DNA from 2 places in the Pseudomonas grandcourensis genome. Region 1 is predicted to be linked to the other one. Evidence: riboswitches for the same ligand, from Rfam matches in the RefSeq annotation. Region 1 holds a riboswitch; the other holds the start of a gene.
The links. Region 1 has a riboswitch for cobalamin ahead of cobO (cob(I)yrinic acid a,c-diamide adenosyltransferase). Riboswitches for the same ligand answer to the same signal wherever they lie in the genome.
Positions count from the first base shown of each region.

Region 2: another riboswitch for cobalamin. It lies ahead of cobW (cobalamin biosynthesis protein CobW); the one in region 1 lies ahead of cobO (cob(I)yrinic acid a,c-diamide adenosyltransferase).

Region 1 covers NZ_CP150919.1:1,882,426-1,892,434, forward strand. The annotation lists gene hda (DnaA regulatory inactivator Hda) at 1-21, shown strand, start outside; gene AABM52_RS08350 (C40 family peptidase) at 244-876, shown strand; gene AABM52_RS08355 (C40 family peptidase) at 1,042-1,578, shown strand; gene AABM52_RS08360 (class I SAM-dependent methyltransferase) at 1,597-2,259, shown strand; gene AABM52_RS08365 (sorbosone dehydrogenase family protein) at 2,384-3,697, opposite strand; gene AABM52_RS08370 (hypothetical protein) at 3,764-4,348, opposite strand; cobalamin riboswitch at 4,502-4,735, shown strand; gene cobO (cob(I)yrinic acid a,c-diamide adenosyltransferase) at 4,817-5,428, shown strand; gene AABM52_RS08380 (cobyrinate a,c-diamide synthase) at 5,425-6,795, shown strand; gene bluB (5,6-dimethylbenzimidazole synthase) at 6,792-7,442, shown strand; gene cbiB (adenosylcobinamide-phosphate synthase CbiB) at 7,439-8,347, shown strand; gene cobD (threonine-phosphate decarboxylase CobD) at 8,340-9,332, shown strand; gene AABM52_RS08400 (cobyric acid synthase) at 9,329-10,009, shown strand, end outside.
Region 2 covers NZ_CP150919.1:3,742,405-3,752,413, forward strand. The annotation lists gene cobN (cobaltochelatase subunit CobN) at 1-2,233, opposite strand, end outside; gene cobW (cobalamin biosynthesis protein CobW) at 2,237-3,307, opposite strand; cobalamin riboswitch at 3,410-3,623, opposite strand; cobalamin riboswitch at 3,857-4,083, shown strand; gene AABM52_RS16720 (CbtB-domain containing protein) at 4,204-4,395, shown strand; gene AABM52_RS16725 (CbtA family protein) at 4,407-5,114, shown strand; gene AABM52_RS16730 (cobalamin biosynthesis protein) at 5,111-5,524, shown strand; gene cobM (precorrin-4 C(11)-methyltransferase) at 5,608-6,354, shown strand; gene nfuA (Fe-S biogenesis protein NfuA) at 6,425-7,009, opposite strand; gene AABM52_RS16745 (fatty acid cis/trans isomerase) at 7,114-9,423, opposite strand; gene metH (methionine synthase) at 9,580-10,009, shown strand, end outside.

The sequences.
Region 1 (10,009 bases):
AAAGAAACCCTCGGCTGGTAAACCCGCTGAAACCGGGGCTTTTAGCCGGCTCGGCATCTTTCAGGCGCCAGAAATCCCGCTTTCCTGCCAGGTTGCAGGCCGCGCGTATGTTTAAAATGGGCTTAAGCGCTTAGATGTAAACGAGAAACGGATAAGTCACAAAAAGATCGATTGAATTTGCAAATGAGGTTGATAGCGGGCATAGTCTCGGCTTCTTTACAACTATCAGCCACGGTCGTGCCCATGCTAAATCGCTTCGCACCCCTCGTGCCTCTCGCACTCGTTACCCTGTTGTTCGGTTGCGCCGCCCACACTCCGGTGGCCCAACAAGCTCCGCAACAGCAGGTTCAACACTCGGCCACTGCCCAGTCTTCCGCTCTCTTTCAGGAAGAGCTGGCCACCGAAAAAGAACTCGCAGATTTCGCTGGCGGCAAGTCCTACCAGCTTCCGGTCCTGGCCGACAGCATCCTCGAACGTGGCATGTCCCTGATCGGTACCCGTTACCGTTTCGGCGGTACTTCTGAAGCCGGCTTCGATTGCAGTGGTTTCATCGGTTACCTGTTCCGCGAAGAAGCAGGCATGAACCTGCCACGCTCCACCCGCGAAATGATCAACGTGGACGCTCCGCTGGTCTCGCGCAGCAAACTTGAGCCGGGTGACCTGCTGTTCTTCGCCACCAATGGTCGTCGTGGTCGCGTCAGTCACGCCGGGATCTACCTGGGTGACAACCAGTTCATCCACTCCAGCAGCCGCCGCAGCGGTGGTGTACGCATCGATAGCCTGGGTGACAGCTACTGGAGCAAGACCTTCATCGAAGCCAAGCGCGCCCTGGCAATGGCACCTAACGCGTCGCCAATCGTCACTGCACGTAAATAAGCGGACATTTTGTAAGGCGAACTTAAAGTCTTACTTGAAGTTTGTCGCGTAGCCGCTAGAATCTTGATCTACAAATGATGGCAAACCGCCTGCGTCCAACGCAGGCGGTTTTCTTTTCTGCGCTCCCCGCAGAAAAAGCCGCAGCCAGATCAGGATGTTCTGCTTATGACGATGTCGGCCCGCCTCGCAATCATGTTCTTCGCAGCGCTGCTCAGTGCCTGCGCCAGCCGCACACCGCCTCCTGCGCCGGTGGTTCGCGCTCCCATCGTATTTGGTTCCTCACAAGCGTTTTCGCCCGAAGCGGAAGACGTGCTGTTTCGCGCGCTCGGACTGGTGGGCACGCCTTATCGCTGGGGTGGCAACACACCGGATTCCGGGTTTGATTGCAGCGGCCTGATCGCCTACGTGTACCGTGATGTTGCCGGCATTGCCTTGCCGCGCACCACTCGCGAGATGATCTCCATGCAAGCGGCGAATGTGGGCAAGGAAGGCCTGCAGACCGGCGACCTGCTTTTCTTCGCCACCAATGGCGGCTCCCAGGTCAGTCATGCCGGCATCTACGTGGGAGAAGGACGCTTCGTCCACGCGCCGGCCACCGGTGGCACTGTGAAGCTCGACAGCCTGTCCAAGGCGTATTGGCAAAAGGCTTACCTGAGCGCCAAGCGTGTTCTGCAGCCTGAACATCTGGCGCGCAATCCGTAACGTTCGGAGCTGGTGACCATGACTGCTCGCACGCTTAATCTCGACGACGACCTGTACCAATACCTGCTCGATGTTTCCCTGCGCGAAACGCCTCTGCTCAAGCGCTTGCGCGATGAGACCCAGGCGCTGCCCATGGCGCGTTGGCAGGTGGCGCCTGAGCAGGGGCAGTTTCTTGCTTTGCTGGTGAAACTGACGGGGGCCAGGCGCTTGCTCGAAGTCGGCACCTTTACCGGTTACAGCGCACTGTGCATGGCGGCGGCATTGCCCGCTGACGGTTCGCTGATTTGCTGTGACATTCCCGGTGACTACAACGCCACCGCACGGTGCTACTGGCAAGAGGCGGGGCTCGCCGGGCGGATTGACCTGCGACTGGCCCCGGCGCTGGAAACCCTCGCCGAGCTTGAGCGACAAGGGCAGGGCGGGCAGTACGACCTGGTGTTCATCGATGCCGACAAGGCCAACTACCCGGCTTATCTGGAGCACGCCCTGCAATTGCTGCGGGTCGGTGGGCTGGCGGTGTTCGATAACACACTGTGGAGCGGGCGCGTGCTCGAGGCCAGCCCCGAGAGCGCGGACACCCGGGCGATCCAGGCACTCAACCGGGCGTTGAAGGATGATGCGCGGGTGGATCTGTCGTTGTTGCCGATCGGTGATGGTTTAACTCTGTGCCGCAAAAGGTAAGCGCTGACACCGATCCAATGTGGGAGCGAGCTTGCTCGCGATGGCGGTGGGTCAGGCAACATCAAAGTTGAATGTGCAGGCCTCATCGCGAGCAAGCTCGCTCCCACAGGTGGCTTGGCAGCCATTATTTAGCAGCCGAAACCCGCCACACCTTGTTCCCCACATCATCGGCCACCAGCAGGTCACCCTGCCGATCGATCACCACGCCCACCGGGCGGCCCATTGCCTGTTCCTTGTCGTTGAGAAAACCTGTGAGCACTTCAACGGGCTTTCCGACAGGTTTGCCGGCGCTGAACGGCACGAAAATCACTTTGTAGCCGCTGTGGGGGTTGCGGTTCCATGAGCCGTGCTGCCCGATGAATGCCCCTTGGGTGAAGGGCGGCGGCAACTTGCTGTTTTCGGCGAAGGCCAGGCCCAGTGATGCCGTGTGCGGGCCGACGGCGTAGTCCGGGGCGATAGCCTTGGCCACCAGGTCCGGGTTTTGCGGCTCGACGCGAATATCGACGTGCTGACCGTAGTAACTGTACGGCCAGCCATAGAATGCGCCGTCCTTCACCGAGGTGATGTAGTCCGGAACCAGGTCGCTGCCGATTTCATCCCGTTCGTTGACCGCAGTCCACAGAACGCCACTGTGCGGTTCCCACGCCATGCCGTTGGGGTTGCGCAGGCCGGAGGCAAAAATCCGCTGCCGACCCGTGGCACGATCCACTTCCCAGATAGCCGCGCGACCTTCTTCCTTGTCCATGCCGTTTTCGGCGACGTTGCTGTTGGAACCCACGGTGACGTACAGCTTGCTGCCGTCCTTGCTGGCGATGACGTTTTTGGTCCAGTGATGGTTCAGCGGGCCGCCCGGCAGGTCGACAACCTTGACCGGCGGCGACTTGATCTGCGTATCGCCACTTTCATAGTGAAAGCGCAGCAGGCGATCAGTGTCGGCCACATACAGGTCATTGCCGACCAGGGTCATGCCGAAGGGCGAGTTGAGATTTTGCAGAAACACCGTGCGGGTTTCCGCGACGCCATCGTGGTCCTTGTCGCGCAGCAAGGTGATGCGGTTGGCGCTGGGCACCCTGGCCCCGGCGCGGCCCATGACTTTTTTCATGACCCAGCCGCGAATGCCTTTGCCGTCTTCGGGTTTGGGTGGTGCGTTGGTTTCCGCCACCAGCACATCGCCATTGGGCAGCACATAAAGCCAGCGGGGGTGATCCAGGTCTTCGGCAAAAGCGGCCACTTGAGTGCCCGTGGCGGCGACGGGTTTCGCACCCTGTGGCCAGCCGATGGCCGGGGCGATGTTCACCGTCGGAACCAGTGTCTTGTTGGGTTCCGGTAGTTGAGGTGACGGGCCGGTACCGTCGGAGACTTGCAGCCGGGAGGTCTCGCCACAAGCGGCGAGCCCTCCGCAGAGCGCGATAACGAGAACGAGCGGGGACGTGCGCATGCTGGTCTTCCCTATGAATGCCTTGTTCTATTCATAGAGGAGGGGTGTCGTGCGATGGTTCAACTCTCAGCCGCGTGCTTCCTTGAACAGCACCGCAATGCCGGGGTGATAGTTGCCGGCTTCGTTGCGCAACTTGCGGTAGGCATAAGGGAAATACCAGGCGACAGCGCAGGTGTGTTCCTTTTGCAGGTCGTCGACCATGTCCTGGAGTTCTTCCGGCGTTGCGCCTTGCTGGGCTTTTTGCGGGGCGACGAACAGGCAGCCGAGTTTCAGGTCGCTGGCGTGGCTCACGCGCTTTGCATCGCTGGCGATGTCGAGCAGGGCCTGGGTCAGATTGAGGCTGTTGACCCGTGGCCAACGCTGGCTGGTCTGGATGTAGGCGCGGGTTTCGGGCGAGGCCAGGAGCAGGTCGGCGCGGCTGTTGCGTTCGCCTTCTTCGGTCTGCTTGCGGGTGGGCGTCTGCTGCAGCGTGACCATCTCGGCCATCCAGGCCGCGGCAGACAGCAGTCCGAGATTGGCCTTTTCGTCATGCCAGTACGGTGTGTCGCCATCACCGCGGACGGCGTTGTAACGGTCGATGCATTCGAACCAGTGCTCGAGCACCGGGCGCAGGAATTCCAGCTTTGGATTGCTGATGATCATGCCTTGCATGGGCTCACCCTTGTTATTGTGTTGTGAGATTGTGGCTCTTTGATATCACTGCTGAGAGCGTGGCACAAGATTGACGTCAGTTTATTGATGGATGGCAGTTATTCGCTCGATGGCCTCCCGGCTTTAATTGACGCTCCACCCCCAACCCTCTAACCTTCGCGGCTTGTTTCAGGTGCTCTGTGGCTTGGGTCGACAGAGTGAAACAGGGAAGCCGGTGAGTGAGTCCTTCTGTTGGTCGAAGGCCCGCAATTCCGGCGCTGCCCCCGCAACGGTAAATGAGTGAAAACTGTGTGTGATGCCACTGTGTCGATTCGATGCGGGAAGGCGCACAGTCCGGCCCCGCGCCACTCATGAGCCCGGAGACCGGCCTGATTCATCCAGCGGCATCACGGTGGGCGATGCCAGGCTTTTTGCCTTCTATTCTTGTGCCTGCCCGCCGTTATTCCTGCCTCAACGGAGAGCTCCCCCATGACTGATACCCCCGATCGTGACGAACGCCACCTGGCGCGCATGCAGCGCAAAAAAGCCGTGATCGACGAGCGCATCGCCAATTCCCCGAACGAGTGTGGCCTGCTGCTGGTGCTGACCGGCAATGGCAAGGGCAAGAGCAGTTCGGCCTTCGGCATGCTTGCCCGCGCCATGGGGCACGGCATGCAATGCGGCGTGGTGCAGTTCATCAAGGGCCGCAACAGCACGGGCGAAGAGTTGTTCTTCCGGCGCTTTCCCGAGCAGGTGCGCTTTCACGTGATGGGCGAAGGTTTTACCTGGGAAACCCAGGACCGTCAGCGCGACATCGCCGCCGCCGAAGCTGCCTGGGCGGTGTCGCAGCAACTGCTGCGCGATCCGTCCATCGGTCTGGTGGTGCTGGATGAGCTGAACATCGCCCTCAAGCACGGCTACCTCGATCTCGATCAGGTGCTCAGCGACTTGCAGGCCCGGCCGCCGATGCAACACGTGGTGGTCACCGGTCGTGCCGCCAAGCCGGAAATGATCGAGATGGCTGACACCGTCACCGAAATGGGCGTGATCAAACACGCCTTTCAAGCCGGGATCAAAGCGCAGAAAGGCGTCGAATTGTGAGTCAGCCTCGACACTGTCCGGCGGTTCTGATTGCCGCGCCGGCTTCCGGCCAGGGCAAGACCACCGTCACCGCGGCGCTGGCCCGATTGCATCGCAATCAGGGGCGCAAGGTCCGTGTGTTCAAGTGCGGTCCCGACTTTCTCGATCCGATGATCCTCGAGCGCGCCAGCGGTGCGCCGGTGTATCAGCTGGACATGTGGATGGTCGGCGAGCAGGAGAGTCGCCGGTTGCTGTGGGAGGCTGCCGCTGAAGCGGACCTGATCCTGATTGAAGGCGTCATGGGGCTGTTCGACGGTACGCCGTCGAGCGCCGATCTGGCGCGGCATTTCGGTGTGCCGGTGCTGGGTGTGATCGATGGCACCGCCATGGCCCAGACCTTCGGCGCACTGGCCCTGGGGCTGGCGCGTTATCAGCCGGACTTGCCGTTCGCCGGGGTATTGGCCAATCGTGTCGGCACGCTGCGCCACGCGCAACTGCTTGAAGGCAGCCTGACTGAAGGTTTGCGCTGGTACGGCGCGCTGTCCCGGGAAACCGGGATCGAATTGCCGAGCCGGCACCTGGGGCTGGTGCAGGCCAGTGAGTTGAACGATCTCGACCTGCGCCTTGATGCGGCCGCTGATGCCCTGGCCAGCAGTTGCGAGGTTGCGCTGCCGCCGGCGGTCGAGTTTGCCACCCCTGATGTGATCGTGGCCGAGCCGCTGCTGGCCGGTGTGCGCATTGCCGTCGCCCGGGATGAAGCCTTTGCGTTCACCTACGGTGCGAGCCTGGATCTGCTGCGGGCGATGGGCGCCGAGTTGTCGTTCTTCTCGCCGATCCGCGACAGTGGGTTGCCGGAGGCGGACAGCCTGTATCTGCCGGGTGGTTACCCGGAGCTGCACCATGTTGCGCTGGCGCAAAACACCGCGATGCTCGACGCGATCCGCGCCCACCACCGCGCAGGCAAACCCTTGCTCGCCGAGTGTGGCGGCATGCTGTATCTGCTCGATTCCCTGACCGATGTCGAGGGCACTCGCGCCGAACTGGTTGGCTTGCTGGCCGGTGATGCGGTGATGCAAAAGCGTCTGGCAGCGCTGGCGTTGCAAGCGGTGGACCTGCCGGAAGGTTCGCTGCGCGGGCACACCTATCACCATTCGCTGACCACCACTGAACTGGCGCCAATTGCCCGTGGCTTGAGCCCTAACGGCGGGCGCGGAGCGGAGGCGGTCTACCGTGAGGGGCGGATGACGGCCTCTTATGTGCACTTTTATTTTCCGTCGAACCCCACGGCGATTGCCGCGCTGTTTGCGCCAGACCTTGAGACCGTCATCGCTTCCATAATGGATCACCTGACTCCTGTGGGCGCGAGCCTGCTCGCGAAGCGGCCATGACCGACAACGCATTTTCCGAAGCCGAACGCGCAGCGGTCTATCGCGCCATCGCCGAACGCCGCGACATGCGCCACTTCAGTGGTGGCACCGTCGAGCCCGAATTGCTCCAGCGCCTGCTCGAGGCCGCACACCAGGCACCCAGTGTCGGCCTGATGCAGCCCTGGCGCTTCATTCGCATCAGCGATCGCGCCTTGCGCGGGCAAATCCAGGCCCTGGTGGAAGAAGAACGCATCCGCACCGCCGAAGCCCTCGGTGAGCGCAGCGATGAGTTCATGAAGCTCAAGGTCGAAGGCATCAACGATTGCGCCGAGGTACTGGTCGCCGCGCTGATGGACGACCGCGAGCAGCATATCTTCGGTCGCCGCACCTTGCCGGAAATGGACATGGCCTCGCTGTCCTGCGCGATCCAGAACCTGTGGCTGGCGTCCCGCGCGGAAGGGTTGGGCATGGGCTGGGTTTCGCTGTTCGAGCCGCAAGCCTTGGCCGATTTGCTGGGGTTGCCTCCTGGCGCCAAACCACTCGCGGTGCTGTGCATGGGGCCTGTCAAAGAGTTCTACCCGGCACCGATGCTGGTGCTCGAAGGCTGGGCGCAGGCGCGTCCGCTACATGAATTGCTGTATGAAAATTATTGGGGAGTGAATCGATGAGTGTGGCGTTGTTGAGTGTCGCCGCGGTTGCGCTGGATGCGCTGCTGGGTGAACCCAAGCGCTGGCATCCGCTGGTGGCGTTCGGCCGTTTTGCCGAGCGCATCGAGCAACGTTTCAACGGCGGCGGTCGTGGCTGGCGCAGCCATGGCGTCACCGCGTGGGTGATTGCCGTGTTGCCGCTGACATTGTTGGCCACGGCATTTTCCTGGGCGCCTTATGTCGGCTGGATCGTCGAGATTCTCGCGCTCTATTGCGCCCTCGGCATGCGCAGCCTCGGTGAGCACGTCGAGCCTGTGGCCAAGGCCCTGCGCGGCGGTGATCTTGATGAAGCACGCAAGCGTGTGAGTTATCTGGTCAGCCGTAAAACCAGTGATCTGGATGAAACCGAAGTCGCCCGTGCCGCTACCGAGTCGGTGCTGGAGAACGGTAGCGACGCGGTGTTCGCCGCATTGTTCTGGTTTGCCGTGGCGGGCGCGCCGGGCGTGGTGCTCTACCGCCTGAGCAATACGCTGGATGCGATGTGGGGTTATCGCAATGAGCGTTTCGAACGGTTCGGCTGGGCGGCGGCGAAGGTCGACGACGTGCTCAATTACATTCCTGCGCGCCTGGTGGCACTGACTTACGCGCTGTTGGGCAAAACCCGACTGGCGTTGAAATGCTGGCGCACCCAAGGCCCGACCTGGGACAGCCCGAACGCCGGCCCGGTGATGGCGGCAGGGGCGGGCGCCCTTGGCGTCGAATTGGGTGGGGCGGCGATTTATCACGGCGAACTGCATCAGCGTCCGCAGTTGGGCGAAGGCGTGGCGGCGGATGCCGACTCCATAGACCGGGGCTGGCAATTGGTCCAGCGCGGGGTATGGTTATGGCTGCTGATTCTCTGCCTGGGGGCCGAATTTTATGCTTGAGCACGGTGGGCGACTGCGCAAGGCAGCGCTCGAATACGGCATAGATGAAGCCGACTGGCTGGACCTGTCCACGGGCCTTGCGCCCTGGCCGTTCCCGGTGCCGGATATTCCGCTGCGGGCCTGGGCTCGTTTGCCGGAGGCGGACGACGGTCTGGAGCAGGCCGCCTGCGATTACTACGGCACCTTGCAGGCATTGCCGGTGGCCGGCTCGCAAATGGCGATTCAACTGCTGCCGCGCTTGCGTCGGGCGGGCAAGGTCGGCGTGCTGTCGCCGTGTTACGCCGAGCACGCCGAAGCGTGGCGTCGCAACGGCTACATCGTGCGTGAAGTGCTGGAGCAGGAAGTCGACTTCTTTATCGACAGTTTCGACGTGCTGGTGGTGGTCAATCCGAACAACCCCACGGGCCTGAGCCTCACCCCCAGTCGGCTGCTCGACTGGCATACGCGGCTGGCCCAGCGCGGTGGCTGGCTGGTGGTGGACGAAGCGTTCATGGATAACACGCCGCAACTGAGCCTGGCGCCTTTTGCCCATCAAGTCGGGCTGATCGTCTTGCGCTCCTTCGGCAAGTTTTTCGGCCTGGCCGGTGTGCGCCTCGGGTTTGTGCTGGCCGAGCGCAAGTTGCTCAAGTTGCTCGCTGAACAAGTGGGGCCCTGGGCCGTGAGCGGGGCAACCCGGGTAGTGGGCCAGGCCTGTCTGCGCGATACGCAAGGGCAGACGCGGCAACGGGAGCGCACCGAAGCAGCCAGCGAGCGCCTTGCGTCGTTGCTGGAACAACACGGCTTCGAGCCTCAGGGCGGTTGTGCGCTGTTCCAGTGGCTGATCACCGAGCGCGCCGAAGCACTGCATGGGTTCATGGCCCGGCGCGGCATTCTCCTGCGGTTGTTCACGCACAACAGCAGCCTGCGATTCGGCTTGCCCGGTGACGAAATCGCCTGGGTACGACTGGCGCAGGCGTTCGAAGATTTCGCCAAGGAAAACCAATGACCACGCTGATGGTGCAGGGCACCACCTCGGATGCCGGTAAAAGCACGCTGGTGACCGCGCTGTGCCGTTGGGCCACACGCCAGGGCGTCAGGGTGGTGCCGTTCAAGCCGCAGAACATGGCCCTCAACAGTGCGGTGACCGCCGACGGTGGCGAGATTGGCCGTGCCCAGGCGGTACAGGCCCAGGCCGCGAACCTTGAGCCGCACACCGACATGAACCCGGTGTTGCTCAAGCCCAACAGTGACACCGGTGCCCAGGTGATCATCCATGGCCGCGCCGTCACGACCATGAACGCCGTCGCCTATCACGACTACAAAACCATCGCCATGCAAGCGGTGCTGGCCTCCCACGAGCGCTTGAGCGCGGCGTATCCGCTGGTGATGGTCGAGGGCGCTGGCTCGCCGGCGGAAATCAATCTGCGGGCCGGCGACATCGCCAACATGGGCTTCGCCGAAGCGGTGGATTGCCCGGTGCTGCTGATCGCCGATATCAATCGTGGTGGGGTTTTTGCGCACCTGGTAGGCACCCTCGAACTGCTGTCGCCGAGCGAACAGGCGCGGGTCAAAGGTTTCGTCATCAATCGCTTTCGTGGCGACATCGCGTTGCTGCAACCCGGTCTCGACTGGCTCGAAGAGCGCACCGGCAAACCGGTGATCGGCGTGCTGCCGTACGTGATG
Region 2 (10,009 bases), 1.9 Mb from region 1:
GATCGAACCCCAGCCTGAAAGCCTTGGCCAGTGCCCGCAGCAAACTCGACTGCCCGCCCCGCCCATCGCCCCGTGGAATGCGCAACAACGCCAGCAAGGTATCGATACGCAAACGCCCGGTGGGAGATTCGCCGAACACATGCAGGCCGTCGCGGATCTGCGACTCCTTCAAATCGCACAGATAGGTGTCGAGTCGCGGCAACCAGATCGCTGCGTCGGCATCACTGTCGAGTTGTTCGTCCAGTTGCAGTTCACGGTCGATGTGGGTGTCACGCACCAGTTGCAGGATGTCACGCTGCAACTCTCGGGCGCGACGCGGATCGAGCAACTGCGCTTCGTAATATTCGTCGGCCAACAGTTCGAGGTTGCGCAGCGGGCCGTAGGTTTCGGCGCGGGTCAGCGGCGGCATCAGGTGATCGATGATCACGGCCTGGGTACGCCGTTTGGCCTGGGCACCCTCGCCCGGGTCGTTGACGATGAACGGATAGATGTTCGGCAGCGGCCCGAGCAGTGCGTCCGGCCAGCAGTTTTCCGAAAGTCCCACGCCTTTGCCCGGCAGCCATTCGAGGTTGCCGTGCTTGCCGACGTGGATCACACCGTGGGCGCCGTAGGTGTTGCGCAGCCAGAAGTAGAACGCCAGGTAGCCGTGGGGCGGCACCAGGTCCGGGTCGTGATACACCGAGCTCGGGTCGACCTGATAACCCCTGGCCGGCTGAATGCCGACGAAGGTCAGGCCAAAACGCAGGCCAGCGATCATCATCCGTCCGCTGCGGCACATCGGGTCGCTTTCCGGCGCACCCCAACGTTCGAGCACCGCCGCACGGTTGGCTTCGGGCAGTGCGTTGAACATCACCAGATAATCATCCATGCCCAGGCTTTGCTGGCACGGACGCAGGTCGAGGGTCTCGAGGTCGTTGCTGACGCCGCCCAGTAACTGCTGGATCAATGCGGTGCCGCTGTCCGGCAACTCAGCCGGCAATGGATAACCTTCGGCATGCAGCGCCCGCAGGATATTCAGCGCAGCCGCCGGGGTATCGAGGCCAACGCCGTTGCCGATGCGACCGTCGCGCGTCGGGTAATTGGCGAGAATCAAGGCAATGCGTTTTTCCGCATTGGGCACCCGCGCCAGTTCGACCCAACGCCGCGCCAGTTCGGCAACGAAATCCATGCGTTCCGGTTGTGGCCGGTAGCAGACCACATCCGACTGACTGCGCTCACTGCGCCACGCCAGGTCCTTGAAACTGATCGGGCGGCTGATGATGCGTCCGTCCAGCTCCGGCAAGGCGATGTGCATCGCCAGGTCTCGGGGGCCAAGCCCCTGTTCGCTGGCGCGCCAGCCGGGTTCGTTGTCTTGGGCGCAAATGGCCTGGATCACCGGAATATTGCGGCGAAACGGGCGCAGATGCGGTGCTTCTGGACTGGATTGGGCGAAGCCGGTGGTGTTCAAAATCACCGAGACGCTGCCCTCATCCAGCCAGTCCTCGACCACGCAAAGACAACCGGGCTCCTTCAGGCTGGCCAGCGCTATCGGCAACGGATTCAACCCCGCAGCCTGCAAGCGCTGGCAAAAAACATCAATGAACGCGGTGTTCGCCGCCTGCAAATGCGAGCGGTAGAACAGCACCGCCGCCACCGGTTGATCGGCGTGCCAGTCGGCCTGCCAGTCGCTCAGTGCAGCGGAGTGTTTGTGCGGATGGTAAATCGCCGTGCGTGGCAGGGTTTGCGGCTCGCCCCAGGTGTAATCACGGGCCAGCCAGCGGTTGGCCAGGCAGCGGAAGAAATCGAGGGCGTTGCCCATACCGCCCTGGCGCAGAAACTGCCAGAGACGGTCGCGATCCTCGGCGCCGACGGTGCTCAGGTCACTGAGCTCCGGGTCCGGGCGATCATCACCCGGCACCAGAATCACCTGCACGCCGCGCTGAGACAGTTCGACCAGGCGCTCGATGCCGTAACGCCAATAGGCGATGCCGCCGTGCAGCGAAATCAGGATCACCTTGGCGTGACGCAGCACTTCATCGACGTACAAGTCGACCGAGGCATGGTTCTGCACCTGCATCGGGTTGGCCAGGCGCACGCTCGGGTAATCGTCGGGCAACTGCTGCGCCGCTTCGGCGAGCAGTGCCAGGCTGGAATCGCCGCTGCACAGGACCACCAGTTCGGCGGGGGTTTGTCCAAGGTCGGCAATGTTGTCATCCGACACGAAACCGCCGGGCTGGGTCCTGAGCAGGTGCATGGCTTACACGCTGAGCGCGGCGCGCAATTGCGCTTCGAGAACAGTGGCGTCCAGTTCCTGGCCGATCAGCACCAGACGGGTGACTCGTGCTTCTTCAGCGCCCCACTGGCGGTCGAAATGCTTGTCGAAACGCGTGCCCACGCCCTGGATCAGCAGGCGCATCGGTTTGTTCGGGATCGCCGCAAAACCCTTGACCCGCAGGATGCCGTGTTGGACCACCAGTTGGGTCAGCGCGTCCAGCAGCAGGCTTTCGTCGGCTTGCGGCAGCTCGATGGAGATCGAGTCGAAGGCGTCGTGATCGTGGTCATCATGATCGTCGTCGCCATCGTGATGGTGGTCGTGGTGGCTGTGACGGCTGTCGATGTGTTCTTCGGAGCCGGCCCCCAGGCCGATCAGCACGTCCAGCGGCAGGCGACCGCTGCTGGCTTCGACGATTTTCACCGCTGGTGGCAATTCCTCGGCGACTTCCATGCGCACACGGGCCAAGTCCGCCGGGTTGATCAGGTCGGTTTTGTTGAGGATCACCAGATCAGCGCTGGCCAGTTGGTCGGCGAACAGTTCGTGCAGCGGCGATTCGTGGTCCAGGTTCGGGTCGAGTTTGCGCTGGGCGTCGACCTGATCCGGGAACGCGGCGAAGGTGCCGGCGGCCACGGCCGGGCTGTCGACCACGGTGATCACCGCATCCACCGTGCAGGCACTGCGGATTTCCGGCCACTGGAAGGCCTGCACCAGCGGCTTGGGCAGGGCCAGACCGGAAGTTTCGATCAGAATGTGGTCAAGATCACCGCGACGGGCCACCAGTTCGCGCATCACCGGGAAGAATTCTTCCTGGACGGTGCAGCACAGGCAGCCGTTTGCCAGCTCATAGACACGGCCGTTGGCTTCTTCTTCGGTGCAACCGATGGAGCACTGCTTGAGGATTTCGCCATCGATGCCCAACTCACCAAATTCGTTGACGATCACCGCGATGCGGCGACCCTGGGCGTTGTCGAGCATGTGCCGCAACAGCGTGGTCTTGCCCGAGCCGAGAAAGCCGGTGACGATGGTGACGGGGAGTTTGGCCAGTGTTTTCATCGGATGCCCTATGGCTAATGTGGCGGGCATACGGGACGACGACCGGCAACGCGGACGCGCGTGCCTGAAGAGTTCGCCACCGGATCACCCCGCCCGGTTGAAATTGAGAATCTGTGACGAGGCAGGTCTCCTGGCTGACGGTGTGCCGGCCTTGAGCCTGGCATTCGCTGCGCCTTCCCGCCGGCCTCATGGATTGAGCCTGCAGTGGCGTGGCAACGAACATCACCGTTCACAGTTGCGGGGGCAGCCGCGGCATCGACCGCGTTCCCTTCTTAGCTTCGGCAAACACCGAAGAACCTCGAAAGCGCAAGGCTACGCATGGTATTGGGGCGGGTCAATGTTCATGCTGAGAATGCGATCACTTGTGGCGAGGGGGCTTGCCCCCGTTCGGCGGCGCAGCCGTCGCAAGACCTGAGTGCAGGATTTATCAGTAAGATTGCCGGGGGCCGCTTCGCAGCCCAACGGGGGCAAGCCCCCTCGCCACAATGTGCTGTGCGAACCTTAAATGCGAACCCTTGCCAATTGACGCCCAACCCCCGCCCATGCTCTCCTACACACCTTGTTACGGGTGCCCTTCACAGGGTGAAACGGGAAACCGGTGAATCATGTGCTTTACTCTTAAGCCATGTCAGTCCGGTGCTGCCCCCGCAACGGTAAGCGAGCGAAGCATCAGATCCACTGTGCCACTACGGCATGGGAAGGTGATGTTTTCAGGTTCAGGCCCAAGCCTTTACCCCTCGTGAGCCCGGAGACCGGCCCGCAACACAAAGTGACCAGTACGATCACTGAACCAACAAACCCGCGGTGGGCGGGCGCTGTTTGAAACCTTGCGCGCCTGGTCGTGCGGGTTTTTGCATGCGCTCTTATTCCCCGCTGACAGACCAGAGGGAAACGCCATGTCGATCATCAGCAGCGCCGAACACACAGCCGCGAGCACCACCTCAACCCTGACTCAACGTCTGACCGCCGCCGTCTGCGCGTCGATTCTGGGCGCCTGCCTTGTTTATTTCGCCGGTTTCTCGCACATCGAAGCGGTGCACAACGCCGCCCACGATACCCGCCACAGCTCCGCGTTCCCGTGCCATTGAGAGCTGTCGACATGATCAAGCGTATTGCGCAAACCGCAGGTTTCACCGGGCTGCTGGCCGCCCTGTTGCTGACCCTGCTGCAAAGCTTCTGGGTCGCTCCGCTGATTTTGCAGGCCGAGACCTACGAAAAATCCGAACCGGCCGCTGTTGAAATGCATGAGCACGCCGACGGTGCGATGGCTGCCCACACTCACGATGCCGAGGCCTGGGAGCCGGAAGACGGCTGGCAGCGCGTGCTGTCGACCACCGGCGGTAACCTGGTGGTGGCCGTCGGTTTCGCCCTGATGCTGGCCGGCCTGTACACCTTGCGTGCGCCGACCAAAACCTCCCAGGGCCTGCTCTGGGGCCTGGCCGGTTACGCGACCTTCGTGCTCGCGCCGACCCTCGGCCTGCCTCCTGAATTGCCTGGCACTGCCGCCGCCGACCTGGCACAGCGGCAACTGTGGTGGATCGGTACGGCCGCCTCCACTGCCGTCGGTATCGCCCTGATCGTATTCAGCCGTCACTGGCTGATGAAAGTCCTCGGTGTGGCAATCCTTGCCGTTCCCCATGTGATTGGCGCGCCGCAACCGGAAGTGCATTCGATGCTCGCTCCGGAGGCGCTGGAAGCCCAGTTCAAAATCGCTTCGCAACTGACCAACGTGGCGTTCTGGCTGGCCCTGGGCCTGATCAGCGCCTGGTTGTTCCGTCGCAAAAGCGATGGTCAATACCACGCATGACTGACGTCAGCACAGCGCCGACCCTGGTGGTCGGCCTGGGCTGCCAACGGGGCTGCCCCGTCAGCACGTTGCTGGCGCTGCTCGATCAGGCGCTGGAGGCACACCAGATTGCTCGCCATGAAATCAAGGCGCTGGCCAGCATCGATTCGAAGCGCGACGAACCTGCGTTAATCGAACTGGCTCAGCAGCTTGGCCTGGAAATGATGTATTTCAGCAGTGAACAACTGGCCGCTTATGAACCGCAACTCAGTCATCAATCGCAGATAGCGTTTGAACGCACCGGTTGCTACGGCGTGGCGGAAAGCGCCGCACTGGCCCTGGCGGAACAACTGGCCCAGGCTCCGGCAAAACTGCTGATTCCACGACAAAAATACGCCCAGGCAACCCTGGCATTGGCTGGCGCTGCGTAAAAAACCGATAATCCCCGCCTTCGATCATGAACATTCTTCATCTGAAGCCCTGTTCAGTCCCTTTTTCCCCACAGGAACCGACGATGACCGTCTACTTCATTGGCGCAGGTCCCGGCGACCCCGAACTGATTACCGTCAAGGGCCAGCGGCTGATTCGCAACTGCCCGGTGATCATTTATGCCGGTTCTCTGGTACCTGCCGCCGTACTGGAAGGTCACCGTGCCGAACAGGTGGTCAACAGTGCCGAACTGCATCTGGAACAGATCATCGACCTGATCAAGAGCGCCCACGCCAAGGGCCAGGATGTGGCCCGGGTGCACTCCGGCGATCCGAGCCTGTATGGCGCCATTGGCGAGCAGATTCGCTATCTGCGTGAGCTGGGCATTGCGTTCGAAATCGTACCTGGCGTCACTGCGACAGCCGCTTGCGCAGCGCTTTTGGGTGCGGAACTGACGCTGCCGGACATTTCGCAGAGCGTGATCCTGACGCGCTACGCCGACAAGACCGCCATGCCACCGGGAGAGGAATTCTCCAGCCTGGCGCAACACGGCGCGACCATGGCGATTCACTTGGGGGTCAGTCACCTGGCGAAGATAGTTGAGGAACTGCTGCCCCATTACGGCGCCGATTGCCCGATTGCGGTGGTTCACCGCGCGAGTTGGCCGGATCAGGATTGGGTGGTGGGCACGCTTGAGGATATTGCCGGGAAGGTTGAAGCCAAGGGCTTTCGCCGTACGGCGTTGATTCTGGTGGGTCGGGTGTTGGGCAGCGATCACTTTAGCGAGTCATCGCTGTATCGCGCAGGGCATGCGCACCTCTATCGCCCTTAAAATCTTTTATGCTTCACCCACAAAAAACGGCGCTCACGGGGCGCCGTTTTTTCATTTCGCAGCGAACACCTTAGTAGTAGGCGTTTTCTTTCTGCGTGTGGTCGGTCACGTCGCGAACGCCCTTGAGCTCGGGAATACGCTCGAGCAAGGTGCGCTCGATGCCTTCCTTCAGCGTCACGTCGGCCTGGCCGCAGCCCTGGCAACCACCGCCGAACTGCAGAACGGCGATGCCGTCTTCGACCACGTCAATCAGGCTGACCTGACCGCCGTGGCTGGCCAGCCCCGGGTTGATCTCGGTTTGCAGGTAGTAGTTGATGCGCTCGTTGACCGGGCTGTCGGCGTTGACCATCGGTACCTTGGCGTTTGGCGCCTTGATGGTCAGTTGGCCGCCCATGCGGTCGGTGGCGTAGTCGACAACGGCATCGTCCAGGAAGGCTTCGCTGAAGTGGTCGATGTACGCGGTGAAGCTTTTGAGCCCCAGCGCGGTGTCTTCGGGTTTTTCTTCGCCCGGCTTGCAGTAGGCAATGCAGGTTTCGGCGTACTGGGTGCCAGGCTGGGTGATGAAGACGCGGATGCCGATGCCCGGGGTGTTCTGCTTGGAGAGCAGATCAGCCAGGTAATCGTGGGCGGCGTCGGTAATGGTAATAGCGGTCATGGAAACTCCTCGCAGGCTTGGGCGCAGTTTACGCCAATCGACGCGCCGGACAAAGTCCTAGTATTTTTGTCGGGAAAGATTCCGACAATTCCCCCTGTGGGGTTTCAGAGGTTCTCGTAGCGATTCATGTCCAGCACGCCCTCTTCCACCGGATCGTTTTCGTGAATGTAACGGCTCAGGTCATGGAAATAGAACCAGAATTGCGGATGACTGCGACGTACTCCCCAACGTTCGACGATTTTCTCGAAGCTGTCGGTGTCCTTGGCGCTTTCCATCGCATCCACAAAGGCCGGCACTTGCCCGGCCGGGATGTTGAACATGAAGTTCGGGTAGCTGCTGAGTACACCCGGGAAAATCGTCAGGGTATCTAGCCCTGGCTGGTAGCGCAGTGATTCACCGAGCAAAAACGCCACGTTGCTATGGGCCCGGTTACGCAACAGGCTGTAGACCTCACGCTTGCCGCTGCTGGTTTCGATCCGCAGCAGGGTGGCCTCCGGCAACTGATCGATGACCTTCAGCCCCGCTGCCGGACGCGCAGTCAGACGACTCAGCGCCTGCTCGGCACTTTGCAGGTCCGGATCGATGTTCGGCCGCGAACAGTAGGCGCCGTCGCAGCGATTGATCGGGTCGGGCCTGGCATTGAGGTCGCCGTATCGGGCCAGCAGCTGATTGGCGAAGTCACGCTTGGGATCAGCCGGGTTGAGTTTCAGCGCGGTCGGCGTGTCGTCGTCGATGGTTTCGTAGTCGAGCCACATCTTGAATTTGCCACTGTTCTGATACCAGTCGTCGAGGTAGCCATCCCGGGAGTCGGCGGGCATCAGGCGCAGGAAGTTCTGCTCGGCGCCGTTGCGGATCAGGTCGAAATACAGGCGCGTCTGGGCCTGGTGGGACACGTTACCGAACACATCGAAGTTCACTGCCAGTTGATAGTAGGTGCGCTCCAGCAGCGGATAGTCGAACAGCCACATCGTTTGTGGCACCTCGCCGATCAGGCCTTTGGTCACCGAAGCACTGTCGAAATGGCGGAATATACTCAGCAACGCATTGTCGTTGCCGGCCCACAGGGTCGACCAACTCGGCGCCGGCTGATCGGCGTAGCTGTCCCGGCGCAAGGCTTCGTATTCATTGCGTTTGTCGCGGTAGTCGTGCCACAGGCTGAGCACGCTGCCGACATCATCGTTCTGCCCCGGCATGGCCAGCAACGGCGTGGCCTGCCCGCGATAGTTCGGATCGGTGACATACAGGTCGTGCTCGGGCGCCTGGAACAGCGCCCAGAAATTATCGCGGATCACGTCCGTGGCGATCTGACCCCGACACACCGGCCCACGGATAAAGGTGCGCACGAAGTACTCGGCGTTATCGAGCATGAACTGATAGCGCGCCTGGGCCGGAATCGCTTCGAAGGTAGCAAACGGGTTGGCCCGGCTCTGCGGCCCATAGCCCGGCAATGCGTCAACCTGCCAGTTGCCGCTGTAGAACAGGCTCTTGACCCGCGCCAGCTTCGCCGAACTCAGCGGATAGGTGATGTGGGTCTTGTGCACGATCACGCCCTGCACCGGCCACAAGCGATAGTAGAACTGTGTGCCCGGATCATCGTTTGGGCGACGGGTGTTGATCAGGTCAATCGGCTGGCCGGTCGGGGTGCGTGAGCGTACCCACTGGAAGAAATGCCCCGGCTCGCCATCCTTGAAGTAGAGATGGGCGAGAAACCAGTGCTCGTACAGCCAGCGCCCCACCAGGCTTTCCCGGGCGCCCGGCGAATTGAGCAGGTTTTCCCATTGCACCACCTCCAGGGCCTCACTGGCGCTGGGCGCCAGCGCCTGCTGATCGATCGGTGCGCCCGCCGCCAGCCAGCGTTGCAGCGTCTGGTACTGCTGGTCGGTCAGGCCGGTCACTGCCAGCGGCATACCCTCCTTCGGATGCCTGGCGGCGTAGCCGTCGAACTCCGCGGGCATCGCACACATGTTTTCCCGGTTCAGGCCCAGGACGATGTCTTCCGGCAGCTTCGCGTTGGGTTGCAACGGAGTCTTGTGGCCAAGCTCCAGCATCCGCGCCATCAGTGCAGCCTGGCTGCCCTGGGCATCGAGCACCGAAAAGAAACCCTTTTGCTGCCAGGCCTGTTTGCCGGAAGCGTCATAGAACAGTCGGGTCGGAGCAACCGCCTGGCGACGATCACCGTCGTAGACCGGGACTTTGGTTGCGCCACGTGCCGCGCCCTCACCGCTGCCCAGGTTGAGCTGACAGGCGGCGTCGTTGCAGGCGTGGCAGGCCACGCACTTTTCAGTGAAGATCGGTTGGATGTCGCGGCTGTAGGAAATAGCAGGTGAATTGGCAGAGGAAATCGCCGGACTTTGCGCCAGAGCGCCCCAGCTTAAAAACAACAACAATGTGCCGATGACGAAGCGATACGACATGTCCCTGGTCCCGAATCCTGAAAAAACGCCGCGATTCTACCGGTCTGTCATCCTTACCAACATGAACGATATTCATGCAAATTCGAGTCATGCTCCAAAAGCGCACAGGTTTGCTATCATCCCGGCCCTTCGTCATGGTCTTACCGAGTAGTCCAAATGTCCGATCGCAGCGTTCGCCTTCAAGCTCTCAAGCACGCCCTCAAAGAGCGCATCCTGATTCTCGATGGCGGTATGGGCACGATGATCCAGAGCTACAAGCTCGAAGAGCAGGATTACCGTGGCAAACGCTTCGCTGACTGGCCAAGCGATGTCAAAGGCAACAACGACCTGTTGGTACTGACTCGCCCGGACGTGATTGGCGGCATTGAAAAAGCCTACCTGGACGCCGGCGCCGACATTCTGGAAACCAACACCTTCAACGCCACCCAGATTTCCCTGGCTGATTACGGCATGCAAGGCCTGGCGTATGAGTTAAACGTAGAGGGCGCACGCCTGGCGCGCAAGGTCGCCGACGCCAAGACTCTGGAAACCCCGGACAAGCCGCGCTTCGTTGCCGGCGTGCTCGGTCCTACAAGTCGCACCTGCT